DNA from 4 places in the Kocuria sp. CH-021 genome. Region 2 is predicted to be linked to each of the others. Evidence: riboswitches for the same ligand, from Rfam matches in the RefSeq annotation. Region 2 holds a riboswitch; each other region holds the start of a gene.

Region 1 (3,369 bases), on a different contig from region 2:
ATCACGTGCAGCATGGCGAAGATCTTGAGGTCGTCCCGGCCCCGGCCGTTGGCCTCCGCCTCGTCGCGCAGCTTGTCGGTGACCACGCGGGTCAGGTCCGGGCGGATGCCGCCCACGAACACCGCCTCGGCGTGCCGGCCGGCGAACGCACGCCCGCGGGACGAGGCTCCGGCCTGGAAGATCAGCGGCGTGCGCTGCGGGGACGGCTCGGTCAGCCCGATCCCCGGGACGTCGAAGTACTTGCCGTGGTGCTGGATGGGGTGGACGAGCGCCGGGTCGGCGAAGATACCGTTGACCCGGTCCCGCTTGACCGCCCCGTCCTCCCAGGAGCCCTCCCAGAGCTTGTAGCAGACCTCCATGAACTCCTCGGCGATCTCGTAGCGCTCGTCGTGGGAGATCTGCTCCGTGAGCCCGTGGTTCTCCGCGGCGGACTTCAGGTAGGACGTCACCACGTTGAAGCCCATCCGGCCCTTCGTCAGGTGGTCCAGGGTCGCGAACTTCCGGGCCAGCGGATACGGCTGCTCGTAGGTGATCGCGCTGGTCACTCCGAAGCCGAGGTGCTTCGTCACGGCCGCCATCGCGGAGATCTGCATGAAGGGGTCGTTGACGGGGATCTGCGTGGCGTCCCTGATCACCGGGGCCGCGGAGTTCTGGTAGACGTCGTAGTACCCGACGACGTCCGCGAGGAAGAGCGCGTCGAAGAGCCCCTTCTCCAGGAGCTGGGCGACGTCCGTCCAGTACTCGATCGTGTTGTACTCGTCCGCCCGGGACCGGGGGTGCTTCCACAGGCCGGGGGCCTGGTGGCCCACGCAGGTCATGTCGAAGGCGTTGAGGGCGATGCGCTTGCTCATGGGTGTTCCTCCCGGGTCGATGCCGACCCGCGCCCGTGCGTCGTGGAGACCTGCTCGCGGGTCCGACGCACTGCTGGGCGCCGTACTTGCCGCGGAGCGTGTGCACCACGGCCCGATGTTCATCTGGGGCACCCCGCTACGGGAGAGGGTTGCCGCCCGACCAGCCAGAGCTTCGCGTCGGGACTCGTCATCGTCGTCGGGGAACAGCTTAGCGGGTCGCCCGGCACCCGGCGCAAGCCGGACCGCGCACCACGGCGCAGGCCAGGGGACGGTTCGGCCGGACCGGTTCGGTCGGCCGGGTCGGTCCGACGGTTCGGTCGGCCGGGTCGGTCCGACGGTTCGGTCCGACGGTTCGGTCGGCCGGTTCGGTCGGCCGGTTCGGTCGGCCGGTTCGGTCCGACGGATCGGCCGGGCGGCTCAGGCGGGCGGGGCGAGCGGCGGGGTCCGGCCCGGGTCCAGGGTCCAGCCCCGCCGGAGCCGGACGCGGAGCTCGATCAGGGGGCAGGTGTCCATGACCACCTCGAGGCCGGCCTGCTCCGCCCGGGCGGCCGCGTCCTCGTCGACGACGCCGAGCTGCAGCCACACCGCCGCGGCGCCCGCGGCGATGGCCTGGTCCACGACCGCGCCGACGCGGCGGGAGTTGACGAAGCAGTCCACCACGTCGATCGGCCCCGGGACCTCGGCGAGGGTGCGGAAGCCGGGCTCGCCGTGCACCGGCTCGCCCTTCGGGTTCACCGGGACGATCGTCATGCCGAGGTCGTCCCGGATCTGCTTCGCCACCGAGTGGGCCGGACGGGCCGTGTTGCCGGTCAGCCCCACCACGGCCCACCGGCCGGGCCGGGTCATGAGGCGGTCGATGACGGCGGGGTCGTTTCGGGTCATGGCACCAGCCTGGCACGGCGCCCTCCCCCGCACGACCCCTGACGCCGCTCTCCTGCTTCTCCGCTCTCCCGCTCTCCCACCCTCCTGCTTTCCCGCTCTCCCACCCTCCTGCTTTCCCGCTCTCCCACCCTCCTGCTTTCCCGCGAGGTTGCCGGTGTCGGCGACCGCGGCGTGTCCGGTCGCCGACACCGGCAACCTCGCGCGGCGGGTACTCGCGGGTGCTCGCACGGGGGCCTTCGCGGGGGTCTCTCGTGCGGGGTTAGGGCACGGGACGGCCGCGGATCGCCGCCCGCACGAGAGCCACCGCGCGCGGCACGGTGCCGCACGGCGTCACCACGTCCTCCACGAGGTCACGGTGGGTGATGCGGACCTCGGTCCAGCCCGCGGCCTCCGTGCGGCGCTGACGCCGGATGTCGATCTCGCGCTGGCCGGCGCGGTCGTGGTGGGCGCCCTCGTACTGGATGCTGACCCGGGCGGACTCGACCGCGAGGTCCGGCAGGACCTCCGTGCCGTCGGGGGCGACGATCCGGCGGTCGGTCTCCACCTCCCCGATCCCGTGCTGCCGCAGCAGCAGGCGGAGCCGGGTCTCCGGGGCCGAGTCCGCACCCTGTGCGGACAGCTCTGCGGCGATCCGGAGCCTGCGCACGCCCCGCCGCCCTGTGTACCGGACGAGCAGCCGCATCAGCTCGGCTTTCGGCAGCAGAGGAGGGACGCCGCTCCGCAGGCCGTGACGGTGCTCGCAGACGGCGCCGTCGACGCAGACCACCAGCTCGTCCGGGCCCAGCACCGGGGCCAGGTCCAGCAGTGTCCGCACCGGGACCGTCACTTCGACGCCCGCCACGCGCACGGTCTCCCACGGAGCGAGGTCCGCGTGGTGCCCGGCCACCCCACGGCGTCTGGGCGGCACCCCGTCGTCGGCGCGGGTGATGTGGATCGGCGCGACGTCCTGCAGCCGCCGCGGCAGCCGGAGGTTCCAGACGATCCCGGCGCTCGCATGGCTGAGCGCACCGCCCGGGGTCAGCGCGAGCACGGGGCGGGCGCCGGCGAGAACCGCGCTGCGCGCCGCGCCCTCGACGTCGGTCCCGGGTCCGTGCCGGACGACCTCGTGCACGCCGCGGGAGAGGGTGCGGTAGCGCAGACCGCGACGCTGGGAGTCGGTGACGCCCAGGGCGTCGGCCTCGGCGGCCGTGAACGGACCGGGCAGGAGCGGGGCGGGAACGGGTCGCGGTGCGGGCATGGCACGACTCAACAGCCCGCCGGGGGCGGCGGACCGCGTGGACACCGGGCTGTGGAGCCAGGACCACCGCGCGAGAGTGCACCTGTCGGCGACCGACGGCGCGTCGGTCGCCGACAGATGCAACCTCGCGCAGGAGGAGGAGCAGGGGGGAGGGGTCAGGAGAAGAGGGGCAGGCGGTCCGCGTGCGCACCCAGCTCCGTGCGCTCCTGGGCGGTCAGCCCGGCCCGGCCGGTGCCCACACGGGCGAAGTGCTCGTCGCTCCAGTGCCCGAGCGGTTCCCGCTCCCACAGGTCGGTGAGCACCCGGCGGACCTCGGCGAGCCCGTCCGCGGCGGGGCCCGGGGAGCCGTCCAGGTGCCGGATCAGGTCCAGGTGGTGCACCGTGGCCTCCACCGCGAGG
Region 2 (3,369 bases):
TCGTCTCCCGCAGCCCCGTGAGGTGGGCGGTGGCGGACTCCGCGTACTCGTTCTCCGCGGCGAGGTGGGTCAGCACCTCGGGGGAGTCCTTGTCCCGCATCCACTCGTACGGGTCGGAGAACACGTGGCCGTGGAAGGCTCGCTCGACGGGCTGCTGACGGATCTGCGGGGGAAGGACAGTCATGGTCCCCATCCTAGGGAAGACGTCCCGGCAGCGGACGGGGCGGGTGGTGCGGGCCGCGCGGCTCGGGAGCCGCCCGTCCCGGGTGCCCGCCCGGCCCGGTGCCACAATGGCCGGATGAGCACCCCCGCCCACCTGCACCCCCGCCCGCCGGCCTTCGGGTCCACCCGCGCCGACCTGTGGCTGCAGGTGCTCCTCGTGCTCGGGGTGTCCCTGGGCGCCTCGGCCCTCTACGCGGTGCTCTCCCTCGCCGAGGACCTCGCCCGCGGACCGCTGTCCGAGGCGCAGGCCACGATGAACCCGCCGCTGAGCCGGCAGCCTCTCTTCGACCTGCTGCGCCAGCTCACCGGCATCGGCCTGGACCTGGTGCCGGTGCTGCTGGCCCTGTACCTGCTGGCCGGCTCCGCCGGAGCGCTGGGCACGGTCCGCCGGCGGATCGGCCTCGACGCCCGCATGCCCGTCCCGGACCTCGGCCTGGGCACCGTGCTCTTCGTGCTCATGGGGCTGGGGACGCTGGTGCTCTACGGCGCGGGCCGGGCCCTGGGCGTCACGGCGCAGGTCAGCACGTCCGGGCTCGCTGAGCACTGGTGGACGGTTCCCGTGCTGCTGCTCTCGGCCGTGCGCCACGCCCTGGTCGAGGAGGTCGTGGTGGTCGCGTTCCTGACCGACCGGCTCACCCGCATCGGGTGGAACTGGCCGGTGGTGCTGGTGGTCACGGCCCTGTTCCGCGGCAGCTACCACCTCTACCAGGGGATCGGGCCGTTCCTCGGCAACGTGGTCATGGGCCTGGTCTTCGCGGAGCTCTACCGGCGCACCGGCCGGGTGATGCCCCTCGTCGTCGCGCACTTCCTGCTGGACGCCGTGGGCTTCCTCGGCGCCGCCCGGCTGCTGGGCTGACGCCCGGGGGCCGGGCCCGTCCGGTGGCCCCGGGGCTCAGATGGTGACGGGGCCGTCCGGGGTGCTGAAGGTGACGGAGAGCACCCCGGGGGTGCCCTCCGGATAGCGCCAGTCGACCTCCAGGTCCTCGAGCGCGGTCTCCACGGGGGCGCCCAGCCACTCGGTGACCCGGTCCGGGGCCCCGGCGATGCACATCCCCGCGAGCCCGACGTCCGTGATCCGCGCCTGCGAGGGGTGCATCTCGGGGTCGGACTCGAAGTGCACCATGAACGGCAGCTGGGGGTCGGCGATGAGGCCCTTCACGCCGATCTGACGCCACTCGAGGCACCGGCCGTCCGGGAACACCCGGCAGCCGGGGACGGAGGACCGGCCCAGGCGCTGCTCGAAGGGGGCGAGGTCGTCGACCTCCACGACCCAGCCCAGCCAGCCCCCGCCCGCCTCGGAGCGGGCGCGCACGGCCTGGCCGAACGGCGCCTTCACCGCGGCCGGGTGCTCGAGGACCTCGACGACCTCGACGTACTGGTGGTTCGTGAGGGGGAGGATCATGTTGCGGGTGCCGAAACGGGGGTGCACCCCGCCCTTGACCGGCTCGATCCCGAGCTGGTCGGCGATGCGCTCGGTGGTGGCCGCCAGGCCCTCCGGGCGGCAGGCGTAGGACACGTGGTCGACTCTCATGGGCTCATCGTGGCACCGTGTGAGTTTCGTCTCCAAATCGGTCCGCGGGGCACCCGGTGCGGTGCGCCCGGCGCCCGCCGCCGGGTGTCACGCCCGGGCCCGGCTTGACGCCGTGTCGTCCGGATCCGGAGAATGCTGTCCAGGTCATGAGCGCCAGCGTCCAAGCCCCAGCTAGCTGGCCGGCAACCCTCCACCGCGGTGGGGTGCCCTGGGTGAAGACCAGGCTCCTCGCGACCGGCGAGCGAGCAAGCGCGGGTCCCCGGTGCCCGGCCGCTCCCGGCCGCACCGCCTCGGCCGGGACGGGACCCCTGACACCCGCAAGGAGTCCCACGGCATGTCCGAGACCACCGCTTCCAGCACCGACCGCTCCACCGCCGAGCGGCCCACTCCCGAGAACCCGGGGGGCTGGGCGTTCGAGACCCGGCAGATCCACGCGGGGCAGAGCCCCGACCCGGTCACCGGCTCCCGGGCCCTGCCCATCCACCAGACCACGTCCTTCGTCTTCCCGGACGCCCAGGCCGCGGCCGACCGCTTCGCCCTCGCCGAGCTCGGGCCGATCTACACGCGGATCGGCAACCCGACCACGGAGGTCGTGGAGAACCGGATCGCCGCCCTGGAGGGCGGCGTGGGCGCCCTGATGCTCAGCGCGGGGCAGTCGGCCACGACGTTCGCGGTGCTCAACGTGGCCGGCACCGGCGACCACATCGTGGCCAGCCCCAGCCTCTACGGCGGGACCTACAACCTGTTCAAGTACACGCTGCCCAAGCTCGGCGTCGAGACCACCTTCGTGACCGACCCGGACGACCCCGAGGAGTGGCGGCGGGCGGTGCGGCCGAACACCAAGGCCTTCTTCGCGGAGACCATCCCGAACCCGCGCAACGACGTCCTCGACATCGAGACGGTCTCCGGGATCGCGCACGACTCCGAGGTGCCGCTCATCGTGGACAACACCGTGGCGACCCCGTACCTGGTCCAGCCCTTCCGCTGGGGCGCGGACGTCGTGGTGCACTCGGCCACGAAGTTCCTCGGAGGGCACGGCACGGCGATCGGCGGGGTGATCGTGGACTCCGGGGCCTTCGACTTCGGCCGCTACCCGGAGCGCTTCCCCGGCTTCAACCAGCCGGACGAGTCCTACGCGGGGCTCGTCTACGCCCGGGACCTGGGGGCGGAGGGACCCTTCGGCGTCAACCTGTCCTACATCCTCAAGGCTCGGGTGCAGCTGCTGCGCGACCTCGGCTCCGCGATCTCCCCGTTCAACGCGTTCCTCATCGAGCAGGGCATCGAGACGCTGTCCCTGCGGATGGAGCGGCACGTGGCCAACGCCGGGGAGGTGGCCCGCTGGCTCGAGGCGCGCGAGGACGTGCGCTCGGTGTCCTGGGCCGGGCTGGAGTCCTCCCCGTGGCACGGGCGGGCGCAGAAGTACGCGCCCCGGGGCGCCGGGTCGATCCTGGGCTTCGTGCTCGAGGGCGGCCGCGAGGCCGGGGCCGCCTTCGTGGACGCCCTGACCCTGCACTCGAACGTCGCGAACATCGGCGACGTCCGCTCCCTCGTCATCCACCCGGCGTCCACCACGCACAGCCAGCTCCTGCCCGAGGAGCAGCTGGCCGCCGGGGTGG
Region 3 (3,369 bases), on a different contig from region 2:
CGGACCCACCTACCGGGACCTCTACCCCGAGGCCCCGCCGGACGGCGAAGTGCCCAGCTGCGCCGAGGGCGGGGTCTTCGGCATGCTCCCCGCGACCATCGGCTCGGTCATGGTCACCGAGGCCGTCAAGCTCGTCACCGGCACCGGCGAGCCCCTGCTCGGGCGGGTGCTGCTGCACGACGCGCTCGCGATGACCTGGCGCGAGATGCGCCTGACCGCGGACCCCGCGGCCGCCCCGGTCACCGCGGTGGCCCGGCCCGCCGCCGGCTGCGCGCTGCCCGGGGCGGACCCCGCCGAGACCGTCGGGGCGGCCGAGCTGGCCCGGCTGCTCGAGCGCCGCTCCCGCGGAGAGGCGTCCTTCGCCCTGGTGGACGTGCGCGAGGACTGGGAGCGGGAGCTCGTGGCCATCGACGGCGCCGTGCCCGTGCCCCTGCAGAAGATCCTGGACCGCGGCGCGGACGCCCTGCCCCCGGAGGCCCGCGGCGCGGACCTCGTGCTGCACTGCAAGGCCGGGGCCCGCTCCGCGACCGCGCTCGCCGCGCTGCGGCCCTTCTACGCCGGGCGGGAGGAGCGGGTCCGGCACCTCGAGGGCGGGGTGCTCGCCTGGGTGGAGCAGGTGGCCCCGGACCAGCAGGTCTACTGAGGCGGTCCGCCGCACTCCCCTCCTTCCCCGGGCGGACGACCGGGTCGATACACCACTCCGGACGAGATGACCGTCTGTGACGCCGTCGTGACATCCGATGACGCGCACAGGTCATCGGCTGGCTCCGGACCCGGGTGGTCTGGTGCGATGTCGGACGTCCCATTCAGAGCGGCTGAGAGATCTGGCTCGACGACGCCGCAGCAACCCGCCCTCCCCCGGGGCCAGGGTGCTAAGGCCAGAACCGATGGAGATCCCGGATCTGCAGCCGGTCCCTGACGTCGGCGCCCGGCGCTGCCGTCACCGGGCCGGACCCTGGCGCGACCGGCACTCCTCGGTGCGACCGAGAGGACCACCGCATGACCCGCACCACGGACGAGAGGACCGCTGTCCGTTCCCGCGCCGGCACGAACCCCGCCGCCGGCCTGCCCCGGGACTACGCCGGGCTCCAGGAGCACTTCCGGCCCCTGTTCGCGGAGATCGCCGCCGGCTCCCTGGACCGGGACCTCCAACGCGTGCTGCCCCACGCGGAGGTCCGCCGGCTGGACCGGGCCGGCTTCGGCGCCCTGCGCGTCCCGGCGGCCCACGGCGGTCCGGAGGTCGGCCTCGAGGACTTCACCCGGCTGCTGATCGACCTGGCCGAGGCCGACTCCAACATCGCCCACCTCTACCGCTCCCACGCCGGCTTCGTGGAGTCCCTGCGCTTCCTGCCCCGGGAGCTCCAGGAGGTCTGGTACCCGCGGGTGCTGGCCGGGGCCACCGTGGGCAACGCCTCCACGGAGAAGGGCGGCAACGCGCTCGGCACCCTGAACACCGTGCTGAGCCGGACCGCCGGGGGCTGGGAGCTCACCGGCCGGAAGTACTACGCCACCGGCTCGGTCTTCTCCGACTACACCCGCGTCTCGGCCGCCCTGGACGGCCAGGACGGCCGCCGCTTCGCCGTCGTCCCCACGGACGCCGAGGGCGTCACGCTCGAGGACGACTGGGACGGCTTCGGGCAGAAGCTCACCGGCACCGGCACCGCGGTCTTCGACCGGGTGCGCGTCCCGGACGACGCCGTGCTGGACCGCACCGCCGGCAGCGCGGAGGCCGTCCACGAGGCCGCCTTCTTCCAGCTGGTGCTGCTGGCCGTGCTGGCCGGCATCGCCCGGGCCGCCCGGCGGGACGCCGTGGACACCATTGCCGCCCGCCGGCGGACCTTCAACACCGGGCTCGGCCTGCCGTTCCGGGAGGACCCGCTGATCCAGGAGGCCACCGGACGGATCTCCGCCAAGGCCTTCGCCGCGGAGGCCACCGTGCTGCACGCCGCCCGTGCCCTGGACGCCGGGATCGCCGCCGCCGCCGCGGCCGGCGCCGACCGGCCGGAGTTCACCGGAACCCTCCCGGCGGCGCTGCACCAGTCCGAGATCGCCGTGGAGCACGCCCAGGTCACCGTGCCGGAGCTGGCGCTCGGCGCGGCCCAGGACCTGTTCCTCACCGTGGGCGCCTCCGCCACGTCCACGGCCAAGGGGCTGGACCGGCACTGGCGCAACGCCCAGACCGTGGCCACCCACAACCCGATCGCCTTCCGTGCCCGCGCCCTCGGCGACTACCTCATCAACGGCACCCTGCCGGAGGGCCTGAACGCCATCGGCGACGCGAAGACCCCCGCCGACCGAACCCCAGGAGCCTGACCCATGACCACCACGAGCACGGCCGCCGCGGGCCGCAGCAGCATCGTCCACGGCAAGAAGCGCGTCCTGGCCTCGGCCTTCGCCGGCACCACCATCGAGTGGTACGACTTCTACCTTTACGGCACCGCCGCCGCGCTGGTCTTCAACGTCCAGTTCTTCCCCATGGCCACCGAGGTCGGCGGCATCGTCGCGTCCTTCGCCACGCTCGCGGTCGGGGTCATCGCCCGGCCCCTGGGCGGGATCATCGCCGGGCACCTGGGCGACCGGATCGGCCGCAAGGCCCTGCTGGTGGCCTCCCTGATGCTCATGGGCGTGGCCTCCACCCTGATCGGGCTGCTGCCGACCTACGAGGTGATCGGCTGGTGGGCCGTCGTCGGGCTCGTGGTCCTGCGCATCCTCCAGGGCCTGTCCGCCGGCGCCGAGTGGGGCGGCTCCGCGCTGCTGAGCGTGGAGCACTCACCGGCCCGGCACCGCGGGTTCTTCGGGTCCTTCACCCAGATCGGCTCCTCCGCCGGCATGCTGCTGGCCACCGGGGCGTTCTTCATCGTGCAGAACGTCATGAGCGAGGAGCAGTTCGCCGCCTACGGCTGGCGCATCCCCTTCCTGCTCTCGGCCCTGCTGGTGGCGATCGGCCTGTGGATCCGCCTCGGCGTGGCCGACGCCCCGGAGTTCCTGGCGCACCGGGCCTCGGGCAACGTGGCCACCGCGCCCCTGCGGGAGCTGCTGACCCACCACCGCCGCCCGCTGCTGGTCACGATCGGCCTGCGCCTGGCCCAGAACGCCGTCTACTACCTGGTGACGGTCTACATGCTGACCTACCTGCGGGACGTGCGCGGGGACAGCGCCGCGGGCGTGACCGCGGTGATGATCGCCTCGGCCATCGGCCTGTTCTCCACCCCGTTCTGGGGCTGGCTCTCCGACCGGGTGGGCCGCAAGGTCGTCTCGGTGACCGCCTACGCGGCGATCGGCGTCTTCGGCTGGGTGCTGTTCGCCTTCCTCGACACCGGCCCGCTCGCCCTGCTGCCGCTCGTGGTGATCCTGGGCATCAACCTCGTC
Region 4 (3,369 bases), on a different contig from region 2:
CACCGGGCGAGCCAGGTGACCGCGAAGGCCACCGGCCAGACCGCCCCGGCGAGGAGCACCGCCACGAGGGTCGCGCCGAGCTCGCGGCGGTGGAACCACGTCACGGCCCCCACGGCGAAGGCGGACATCGCCCACGGCACGGCGGGGGTCGTGAGGAGGTCCACGAAGCAGAAGAGCGCCCCGCCCAGGGCCGCCCCCGCGCAGGCCGCCCGGGGCGAGCGCGCCGCCCCGAGGGCGGAGAGGATCACGGACAGGAAGATGAAGGCGATGGAGATGGACTGGCTGAAGGACGTCGAGGGCGTGGACAGCAGGTTCGTGCCCACCACGTACGGCAGGACCAGGGCCAGTCCCACGGCGGTGGACGTCCCGGCGCGGACGGCGAGGAACGCACCGGCCAGGGCCAGCAGCATGAGGGTGCCCGAGACGATCCGCAGGCCCTCGAGGCCGGTCAGGGCCAGCACGGGGCGCGTGATCACGGTGTAGCCGGCCCAGTACTTGAAGTAGTCGTTGTCGGTGAGCACGGCCCCCTCGGAGATCGCCCGCAGCTGCTCCGGGCCTCCGCCGCAGGTGGCCAGCCGGGGCATCCGGACCGCCCGGCTGAACGCGGACTCCTCCGGGGACGCCCCCAGGCCCGTGCCCGCCACGACGCACTCGGTGAAGGTGTCCGCGGGGGTGCCCATCCGGTCGATCGTGTCGATGGGCCCGTAGGTGCCGTCCTCGACCGCCGCGACGAGGTGCTCGACGACGGGCCGGTCCGGCACGGCCTGGCCCAGCGTCAGCAGCCCGAACAGGGCGAACTGCAGGACCAGGAGCATTCCCAGCCCCTGGGCCCAGGGCAGCAGGAGGTGCAGCCGCGACCGCACGGCCTCGCGCCCCGCGCTCACGGGACCTGCCGCCGGTCCTCCGTGCGGCCGCCCCCGGCGGTCCGGTCCGGCGCCTCCCCGCCGCTCCACGGGGGAGCCGGGTGGCGCAGGTAGAACAGCCGGGAGGTCTCCCGGCGGATCTTCGCCTGGCCGCTCAGGAGCACGCCCATGAGCAGGAACACCCCCGCCAGGAGCACCAGGGAGGCGGCCAGGAACGCCGTCGGGAAGCGGGGGACGAGACCGGTGCCCGCGAACTCCACCACCACGGGCAGGCCGAGGGCCAGGCCCAGCAGGAACAGGGCCAGGGAGACGGCGCCGGTGACCAGGAGGGGCCGCTCGTGGAAGAGCAGCTGCCCGAAGATGCCGAGGATCCGGAAGCCGTCGTGGTAGGTCCGCAGCTTGCTCTCGCTGCCGGCGGCCCGGTCCCGGAAGCCCACGGCCACCTCGGCCTGCGGCACCCGCGCGTTGACCGCGTGGACGGTCAGCTCCGTCTCGATCTCGAACTCGCGCGAGAGCGCGGGGAAGGACTTGACGAAGCGGCGCGAGAAGACCCGGTAGCCGCTGAGCATGTCGGAGACCTTCCGGCGGAAGGCGAAGCTCACGAGCCCGTTGAAGAACCTGTTGCCGGACTCGTGCCCCGACCGGTACGCGGTGCTGGTGGTCTGCCGGCGCACGCCCAGCACGTGGTCGTAGGGCCCGGACAGCAGGGTGTCGATCATGGCGGGGGCGTCGGCGACGTCGTAGGTGTCGTCGCCGTCGACGAGCAGGTAGACGTCGGCGTCCAGGTCCGCGAAGGCCCGCCGGACCACGTTGCCCTTGCCCTTCTCCTCCTCGCGCCGGACCTGCGCCCCGGCCCGCCGGGCGGCCTCGGCGGTGCCGTCCGTCGAACAGTTGTCGTAGACGTGCACCTCGATGCCGGGCACGGCGGCGTGCAGATCCGTGACGACCTTCGCGATCGCCGCTTCCTCGTTGTGGCACGGCACGACGGCCACGATGCGGGGGGTGGGAGGCATGGGCACTCGTTCCTGCGGTCCGGGCGGGGGCCCGTCCATTATGCCGAGGCCGGGCCCGGGCGCCGGACCGCCCTCCACCGCCCGTGCGTCGCCGTGCGTCCGTGTTGCGCCCCGTGACGTCCCGGTCGTCACAGTCCGCGCTCCGGCGTCTTCTGGGCGCCCGCACTTGGCAGCACGGCGGGGCGGCCGCTGGAATGGGTCCTGCATCTATCCAGAGCGGCCGAGAGACCTGGCTCGTCGACGCCGCAGCAACCATCCGCGCCCCCGCCACGGGGTGCGCGGAACGGTGCTCCCGCCAGGACCGATGGAGCTGTCGCTTCCCTCCCGGGTCCGCCCCGGGACGGTTGCCGCCCTCCCTCGGGGTGACCCTTGGAGGAAGAACGTGACACCACGCCCGATCGCCCGGCCGGCGCCGCCGTCCCTGTCCTACGAGCTCTATCCGCCCCGCGGCGCGGCGAGCGCCGCGACGCTGCTGCGGACCATCGAGGAGCTCGAGCCCACCCGTCCCGACCACGTCTCGGTGACGTACAGCGGGGACGAGCAGCGCCGGGACAGCTCGCTCGCCCTGCTCGACCACCTCCTGGCGCGCACGAGCCTGCGGCCCCTGGCGCACCTGACGTGCGTCGGCAGCAGCCGGGCCGAGCTGGAGCGGACCGTGGCCACCCTGGTCCGCCGCGGCGTGCGGGGCGTCCTGGCCCTGCGCGGGGACCGGGACCCGGAGGCGGCGCCGGGCGAGCTGCGGCACGCCGGCGAGCTCGTGGAGCTCGTGCGCGAGGTCGAGCAGCGCCACACGGCCTCCCTGGCGGCCGGCCGGCTCGCCGTGGGCGTGGCGGCCTATCCGACCCGGCACCCGGAGTCGCCCTCGTTCCGGCACGACGTGGAGGTGCTGCTGGCCAAGCAGCGCGCCGGGGCGGACTTCGCGATCACGCAGGTCTACTTCCGCCCGCAGCGCTACGAGCGCCTGGTCGCGGCGGCGACGGCGGCGGGGGTGACCATCCCGATCGTCCCCGGGATCATGCCGGTCACCGATCCGGGGCGGCTGCGGACCCTGTGCCGGCTGGCCGGCCTGGCGCCCCATCCCGGCCTGGCCGCCGCGCTGGAGGACGCGTCCGGCCCCGCGGAGCGGCACCGCGCCGGCGTGGCCTTCGCGGCCCGGCTGGCCCGCGCCGCCCTGGACGCCGGGGCTCCCGGCCTGCACCTCTACACCTTCAACGAGCACCGGGCCGCGCTGGACCTGCTGGAGCACGTGGACCTCCCCCGCGCCCCGCACGTGCCCGTCCCGCTCGACGACCTGCTGCTCCCCGCGTGAGCACGCACCGCCCCACCGTTCCGCACGAGACCTCTCGACCTCACGACACCCTTCAGGAGATCCCCATGAGCACTGTCCCGTTCCCCGCCGCCACCATCACCGGCTACCCCCGGATCGGCCGCCGCCGCGAGCTGAAGAAGGCCCTCGAGGCCTACTGGGCCGGGCGCTCGACCCGCGAGGAGCT

Evidence for each region. Region 2 has a riboswitch for S-adenosylmethionine ahead of ACPYN7_RS07045 (bifunctional o-acetylhomoserine/o-acetylserine sulfhydrylase). Riboswitches for the same ligand answer to the same signal wherever they lie in the genome.
Region 1: it holds a riboswitch for S-adenosylmethionine, as region 2 does, so the genes downstream of both, ACPYN7_RS03525 (LLM class flavin-dependent oxidoreductase) here and ACPYN7_RS07045 (bifunctional o-acetylhomoserine/o-acetylserine sulfhydrylase) in region 2, are expected to answer to the same signal.
Region 3: it holds a riboswitch for S-adenosylmethionine, as region 2 does, so the genes downstream of both, ACPYN7_RS16110 (acyl-CoA dehydrogenase family protein) here and ACPYN7_RS07045 (bifunctional o-acetylhomoserine/o-acetylserine sulfhydrylase) in region 2, are expected to answer to the same signal.
Region 4: it holds a riboswitch for S-adenosylmethionine, as region 2 does, so the genes downstream of both, ACPYN7_RS17025 (methylenetetrahydrofolate reductase) here and ACPYN7_RS07045 (bifunctional o-acetylhomoserine/o-acetylserine sulfhydrylase) in region 2, are expected to answer to the same signal.

The regions. Positions count from the first base shown of each region.
Region 1 covers NZ_JBNAFK010000003.1:216,162-219,530, forward strand. Annotated here, with positions in the region: gene ACPYN7_RS03525 (LLM class flavin-dependent oxidoreductase) at 1-851, opposite strand, end outside; SAM riboswitch class IV at 929-1,043, opposite strand; gene ACPYN7_RS03530 (CoA-binding protein) at 1,269-1,733, opposite strand; gene ACPYN7_RS03535 (hypothetical protein) at 1,993-2,970, opposite strand; gene ACPYN7_RS03540 (maleylpyruvate isomerase N-terminal domain-containing protein) at 3,126-3,369, opposite strand, start outside.
Region 2 covers NZ_JBNAFK010000007.1:74,919-78,287, forward strand. Annotated here, with positions in the region: gene ACPYN7_RS07030 (S9 family peptidase) at 1-184, opposite strand, end outside; gene ACPYN7_RS07035 (CPBP family intramembrane glutamic endopeptidase) at 299-1,078, shown strand; gene ACPYN7_RS07040 (VOC family protein) at 1,115-1,753, opposite strand; SAM riboswitch class IV at 1,896-2,011, shown strand; gene ACPYN7_RS07045 (bifunctional o-acetylhomoserine/o-acetylserine sulfhydrylase) at 2,088-3,369, shown strand, end outside.
Region 3 covers NZ_JBNAFK010000026.1:19,849-23,217, forward strand. Annotated here, with positions in the region: gene moeB (molybdopterin-synthase adenylyltransferase MoeB) at 1-643, shown strand, start outside; SAM riboswitch class I at 800-894, shown strand; gene ACPYN7_RS16110 (acyl-CoA dehydrogenase family protein) at 1,000-2,313, shown strand; gene ACPYN7_RS16115 (MFS transporter) at 2,317-3,369, shown strand, end outside.
Region 4 covers NZ_JBNAFK010000030.1:15,553-18,921, forward strand. Annotated here, with positions in the region: gene ACPYN7_RS17015 (hypothetical protein) at 1-884, opposite strand, end outside; gene ACPYN7_RS17020 (glycosyltransferase) at 881-1,876, opposite strand; SAM riboswitch class I at 2,081-2,187, shown strand; gene ACPYN7_RS17025 (methylenetetrahydrofolate reductase) at 2,259-3,185, shown strand; gene metE (5-methyltetrahydropteroyltriglutamate--homocysteine S-methyltransferase) at 3,251-3,369, shown strand, end outside.